Regions from separate parts of the Alteromonas sp. B31-7 genome, predicted to be linked through region 2. Evidence: predicted binding sites of a transcription regulator. Region 2 holds the regulator's gene; the other holds the start of a gene.
The links. Region 2 encodes FliA, which starts transcription of late flagellar genes. Its sites were predicted from a motif close to CTAAAGNTNNNNNNNNNNNNGCCGATA; they were not measured.
Positions count from the first base shown of each region.

Region 1: a site for FliA is predicted at 1,642-1,668, ahead of IUA53_RS16530 (HAMP domain-containing methyl-accepting chemotaxis protein). Genes of this name have one in related genera too.

Region 1 is NZ_CP065233.1:3,777,085-3,780,535, reverse strand. Features, by position in the region: gene IUA53_RS16530 (HAMP domain-containing methyl-accepting chemotaxis protein) at 1-1,508, opposite strand, end outside; gene IUA53_RS16525 (symmetrical bis(5'-nucleosyl)-tetraphosphatase) at 1,715-2,530, opposite strand; gene apaG (Co2+/Mg2+ efflux protein ApaG) at 2,542-2,916, opposite strand; gene rsmA (16S rRNA (adenine(1518)-N(6)/adenine(1519)-N(6))-dimethyltransferase RsmA) at 2,919-3,451, opposite strand, start outside.
Region 2 is NZ_CP065233.1:3,399,833-3,403,283, reverse strand. Features, by position in the region: gene flhF (flagellar biosynthesis protein FlhF) at 1-174, shown strand, start outside; gene IUA53_RS14770 (MinD/ParA family ATP-binding protein) at 171-1,037, shown strand; gene IUA53_RS14765 (RNA polymerase sigma factor FliA) at 1,034-1,765, shown strand; gene cheY (chemotaxis response regulator CheY) at 1,802-2,185, shown strand; gene IUA53_RS14755 (protein phosphatase CheZ) at 2,220-2,975, shown strand; gene IUA53_RS14750 (chemotaxis protein CheA) at 2,988-3,451, shown strand, end outside.

The sequences.
Region 1 (3,451 bases), 380 kb from region 2:
CTTGCACTGTCTTGATGTAACTTATTAATAACGTCAGCGGCGTCTTGTACGTCTTTAGCCAAAATCTCGATGGTGTTTTTATTTTCCAACGATATTTGACGCACATTTTCTGCTTCGGCATCAGCGTGACGAATTTGACTTAGGGTATCCTCAGCGTTTTGTACCACCAGCTGCGATGTTGAGTGCATTTCAGTGGTTGCTGTGGCCACTTGTCCAATTTGAGATTTCTGATCTTGGATGGAGTGGGTGGTTTGTGCGGTCACCGCAGACGTTTGTTCTGAAGCGGCTGCAAGCTGTTCTGCACGTACGTTAATCGCAGATATGAGTGATTTCAGGCTGTCGATTAGGTTATTACAGTTGCGCGCTAGCAAACCAAATTCGTCTTGAGCCGAGTCGTCAAGGCGATGGGTTAAGTCGCCTGATGCCGCTACCGTTAGTAATTCGTTTACGCGATAAAGTGGACGGGTAATCGCGCGAACGGTGACATAGCCAATACCTGCGGCCACCGCAATAGAAAGCAGTACCACAACAATAACAAAGGTATTGCCGGTTGTGATGGCTGAATTAACCTGATCTTCAATGTCCGACGCTTTACTGTCCGCAAGGGTTAACAATTTACCTAATGCAACGACACCATCAGAGATATTCTTATCTGACGCATTCAGCGCTTGTTCGGCTTGGTTGCGGCGCTCTAAACGGTTCACGTGAAGCTGCACAACACCATCACTTGCGGTAATGGCGTTTAAAGCATCGTTAACCAATTCATTGATTTCGTCTAGGGTACCTGAGTCGTCGCGGCCGCCGGCGGTTTGTACCATGTCGCTTAGCAGGGTTGCCACTTTGTCTACCACTAAGCTTACTTCGTTACCCAACGTTTGCGAGCGAACTAGGGTCTCTGTTTTAACGTATTCATACGATACCGTTAAAAGGGAAAGCAAAGACGTTTCTAACTGGCCACCAATTGAGGCTGCCCGTTGTAAATTTGCGTTTGATTGCACCGCATCAAGGTCTGAAAAATCGAGCAAGTAGGTAGAGGCATCATCGGCGTTATCTTCTGCATCACCTAGACGGTCGTCAATCTCGTTACTCAAATCCATATACTTGCGATGATTCACGTACATGTTTTCGACATTTTTTACATAGGCATCGTAAGCATCCCTAACACTATTTAGGGTTTTTCTTAATTCGGGCTCGTCCGCTACTGCTGAGGCAAGTTTTTTGTACTCTTGCTCAAAGTCGTTTTGGCTTCTATCAAACGCGCTGCGCTTTTCTTCCAGGCCACTTAAATTTTCTTCAATATACGACTCAAAGGTGAGTCTTCCCATATTGAGAAAGCTGGCTTTCAGGGCATTACTGCCGGCAACGGTGGGTAAGGCAACGTCATTAACTTCTTCGGTTGCTGACCCAATCGAATTGAGGTTGTATAGTGACACTACACTAATAACAATCAGTAACAAGCTGATTGCAACAAATCCCCCGATTACGCGAGTGGCTACTGTAATCTTCATCGGAACTCCTGGACTGATGCTTTTTATTTTTATACGGGACGATATTACCCCGCAATAGACACGAAATACACTCTTAAACCTGTTTTGTTTTATACTTAAGGATAAAAAAGGTATTTTTGCCGAATGTATAAGGTATCGGCAGCCGCGCTTAATTGCTGAAGTAGATAATACGAGCCTAGACGTTTTTAGTGGTAATACCAGTAAGTTTACGCGTCAACGGATATTAATTGGTTTGTCTCAATGTGTAGCATCGTGAGTGAATTGCCCCAGACATACCCCGTATCTAAACCAACAAACTGTGGATGGTTAGTGTCTCCGGCTAGGGCTGCCCAATGGCCAAATACCAAGGTTTCATCTGCGCGAATAAAGGGGTTGGGAAAAGTAAACCAAGGCGCAAGGGATGCTGGAGATTGAGAGGGGTGGGTTTTTGTTTCAAACTCCAAATGCATCGTTTTATTTAAGTACCTCATACGCGTACAGGCATTTATGATAAAGCGTAATCGCTTTGTACCTGACAGCGTGTCTTCCCACACTCTCGGCGTATTTCCATACATAATTTCAAGTAAGTCTGCATAGCAAGCAGATTGTAAGTGCTGACTCACCTCTTCGCTTAACATCAATAGCTTTTCTGTCGACCAAGCAGGATAAAGCCCCGCATGCACAAGGGTATGCTGCTTACCCACTTGTGTAGCAAGAGGGAACTGGCGTAGCCAATCGAGTAATTCTGGTAAGTCTGGGGCGGCCAGAAGAGGGGCGAGCTTATCGTCTTTTTTGGGCTTTTTAATGCCGTTGGCTACTGCCAGCAGATGAAGATCATGATTACCCAATACACTGTGAAAACGTGGGCCAAGTGAACGTAAAAACCGCAAGGTAGATAAAGAGTCTTCACCTCGAGCCACTAAATCACCTACGCCGTGAAGGGTGTCTTGTTCAGGGTTAAAGCTGACTTTATCGAGAAGGCGTTGCAACCCCTCATAGCAGCCTTGAATATCGCCAATGATAAAGTTTCTTTCTACTGACATAGCCTGCTCAATTAATGAAGAATGTTTTGTACAGCCAGCCTGAAGACGTCGATGGGAACACGAAAGCGGCCGCCATTGCTTTGTTCCATTTCATAGTAGCCCTGCATATTTCCAACTGGCGTATCTATTACCGCGCCGCTGGTATAATCAAAGCTTTCACCTGGTTCTATAATAGGCTGCTTCCCTATAACGCCTGCACCTTGTACTTCGCTAGATTTTCCGTTTGCATCTGTTATACGCCAATAACGGCTAATAAGTTGTACCGTCTCATTACTATTGTTAATAATGGTAATGTGATAGGCAAACGCGAATTGCGTAGAGTCTGATGGTAGATGTTCAGGGAGGTGACGGGTTTTCACCCGTACCTCAATGTTATCAGCAATCATTTTCAACCTTGTTGATTGTCGCTCTGTTCCAATGCGGTTACCGCATTGGCGAGGGTGGCGAAATCTTTCAATGAAAGTACTTCGGCGCGACAGGTAGGATCGATACCTAGTTCAGATATTTGCGCTTCAGTTAAACAATCTTTCAATGAATTACGAATCGTTTTGCGGCGTTGATTAAACGCTTGGGCACAAACTCGTTCCAAGGTATTCAGCGAGTTAACTTCCACCGGAGGAGTGGCATGCGGCACAAGTTTAACCACCGCAGAGTCTACTTTTGGGGGCGGCTTAAACGCGCCAGGTGGTACGTTTAAAACGGGGATCACATGACAGTAGTACTGCGTCATCACCGACAATCTACCGTAGTTTTTCGTACCCGGCCCTGCCGCTAGCCTGTTAACCACTTCTTTTTGAAGCATGAAGTGCATATCTGCAATGCTATCAGCGTGGTCGAAAAGATGAAACATAAGCGGGGTAGATATATTGTAAGGTAAGTTACCAAATACCCGAAGCTTCTTGCCTTCATAGGGCATGGATT
Region 2 (3,451 bases):
GCGGTAGAGTATCAGCTTCCAGTAAGCTATGTTACCGATGGACAGAAAGTACCAGAAGATATTAAGGTTGCTGAAGCAAAATCTTTAGTATCTGCTGCGGCAAAGCTTTATAAAAAGTATGGTTTGAATCATACTAGTAGCAATAATGTGATCAGAACAGCACGAGCAGTATGATTGACGATCAAGCGAGTAGCTTACGAAAAATGAAGCAATCACGGTTAATCAAGGTTATCGCAGTCACCGGTGGTAAAGGTGGCGTCGGTAAAACAAATATAACGCTTAACACCGCTATTGCGATGGCAAAGCAAGGAAAGCGTGTCATGGTATTGGATGCAGACTTAGGTTTGGCCAATGTTGATGTCATGCTTGGGCTTAGGGTAGAAAAGAACTTATCCCATGTGCTGTCTGGCGAATGCACCTTAGATGAGGTGTTAGTCACTGGACCACACGGCATAAAGATTGCGCCAGCCACTTCAGGTACGCAGTCTATGGCTGAGTTGTCTCCTACTGAACATGCCGGGTTAATCCGCGCGTTCAGTGAGTTACGCTCGCAAATTGATGTGCTTATTGTCGATACCGCCGCCGGTATTTCAGATATGGTGCTCAGCTTTTCAAAAGCCTCACAAGACATCATGGTGGTAGTTTGTGATGAACCAACATCACTGACCGACGCTTACGCGCTGATAAAAATACTCAACAGAGAGCACGGTGTGTTTCGCTTTAAAATTGTGGCAAACATGGTGCGTGACGTGCGCGAAGGGCAAGAGTTATTTAGTAAGTTATCAAAAGTAACCGGGCGCTTTCTTGATGTTGCCTTAGAATTAGTGGCGACAGTTCCCTTTGATGAGAACATCCGTAAAGCGGTGAGAAAGCAAACTTCTATTGTAGATGCGTACCCAAGCTCGCCCGCAGCGGTAGCGATTGGTCAGTTGGCGAATAAAGCATTGTCATGGCCTATTCCCGCGCAACCAGGTGGCCATTTAGAGTTCTTTATAGAGCAGTTGGTGTCGGATAAAGCAGTAGGAAATCAGCGTTGAATAGCAAGGCAGCCGCTTATCAACAACAAACAGATAGGTCGCAACTCGTAGAGCGTCACGCTCCACTAGTAAAACGAATAGCCCATCACTTGATGGCCCGGCTCCCTGCCAGCGTGTTGGTAGATGATCTTATCCAGTCGGGAATGATTGGCTTATTAGAAGCAGCACGAAATTTCGATGGCTCGAAAGGCGCAAGTTTTGAGACATTTGCCGGTATTCGTATTCGCGGCGCCATGCTAGATGAAATACGCAAGGGTGATTGGACACCACGTTCGGTACATAAAAATGGTCGTGCCATCACCGAGGCCATTTCATTAGTCGAAAGTGAAACAGGCAGAGACGCGCGGGATGTAGATATTGCTGCTAAGCTAAATGTCAGCATGCAAGACTATCATCAAATGCTGAATGAAGTGAATGCAGGCAAGTTGGTAGGCATTGAGGATTTAGGTGTTTCGGAAGATGTGATTTCTACCGAGCAAAATCGTGGTTCCGACGCGCCCCTAGAGGATTTGATGCAAGGTGCGTTTCAAAAAGCGTTAGCGCATGCGATTACTACCTTGCCAGAGCGAGAAGCGATAGTGCTGTCTTTATACTATGATGAAGAACTGAACCTCAGAGAAATAGGTGAAGTTCTTGATGTGAGTGAGTCAAGAGTCAGTCAAATTCACAGTCAGGCCATGTTAAAACTCAAATCACGAATGAAGTCGTGGCAAGCTGACGAAGAATAGATATTAATAACAATTAACCCCTCAGCGGAGGCTATTTTGGATAAAAGTATGAAAATTCTTGTGGTTGATGATTTTTCTACCATGAGACGTATCATAAAAAACCTGCTTAAAGATTTGGGTTTCTCCAATATCCAGGAAGCGGATGACGGCAGTACCGCCTTACCTATGCTACAGCAAGGCGATTTCGATTTTGTAGTAACCGATTGGAACATGCCAGGCATGCAAGGCATCGATCTGTTACGCGCAATTCGCGCTGACGATAAGCTTAAGCATTTGCCTGTGTTAATGGTAACAGCAGAAGCGAAAAAAGAGCAGATTGTTGCGGCAGCGCAAGCCGGTGTAAACGGTTACGTTGTTAAGCCATTCACTGCTGCTACGTTAAAAGAGAAGCTCGATAAAATTTTCGAACGTTTAGGTTGATCCAGACGCTCACCAGAGATATGAGGTTTACTGGATGTCAACACAAGTAAATGTTCCTATTACCCTTGAAGAAGCCAAACAATTGGTTGCCTATTTGGAAGAGGGTGATTCTGCTTCAGCTAATGCCATCTTAGAAGCGGCGTCAATGAAAGAGTCTATTGAGCTCTTCGCCGAGGTTGGAAAATTGACGCGCCAACTTCACGACGCGTTAAACAACTTCCAAATTGATGATCGCATCAAAAACTTGGCCAATGATGATATTCCCGATGCGCAATCGCGTCTTACCTATGTCATTGAAGAAACAGAAAAAGCCGCAAATACCACTATGGATGCCGTTGAGGCCAGCATGCCAATTGCTGAACTATTAAGTTCACGCATAAGCAGCGTGATGCCAGAGTGGAAAAAACTAATGAGCCGTCAAATTGAACTAGGCGAATTCAAAGCTTTATGTGCAGATTTAGACGAATTGTTGGAAGACGGCGCTGAACAATCAGCTAAACTTACACAGTTACTGACCGAAGTGTTAATGGCACAAGGTTATCAGGACCTGACCGGGCAAGTGATTCGCCGGGTTATAGATTTGGTTAAGGAAGTTGAAGATAGCTTAGTAAACATGCTTACTATGTTTGGTGAGCCTGAGACATCTGAACAGACGAAAACACCGGTCGAAACGGTCAAGAAGATCGATGGTGTAGAGGCGGAAGGCCCCATTATCGATGCCGACACGCGAGATGACGTTGTGTCTGGCCAAGATGATGTTGATGACCTTTTGTCTAGCTTAGGTTTTTAGGGGAGCGGGCGCATGTCGTTTGATGTTGACGAGGATATATTACAGGACTTTCTGGTTGAGGCCGGGGAGATACTTGAACAATTACAAGAACAGCTCGTTGATCTTGAAAACAATCCAGAGGATGCAGATTTATTAAATGCAATCTTTCGGGGTTACCATACTGTCAAAGGTGGAGCAGGATTTTTATCACTCACTGAGTTGGTTGAAATTTGCCACGGCGCAGAAAATGTTTTTGACGTCATGCGCAACGGTCAAAGAACCTTAACACCAGAGCTTATGGACATCATATTACAAGCCACCGATGTGGTTGTAGAGATGTTCGAAAATGTAAAATCGCGCGAGCCTCTTGTACCCGCAGACGCGAAGTTAGTCGATACACTGCATAAGTTAAGTCATCCTGAAACGCCAGGGGAGAATATCTTCGGTGACGATGACGCGCCTGCCCCGCCCGCGCCGAGTAGTGAGGCACCAGAAGA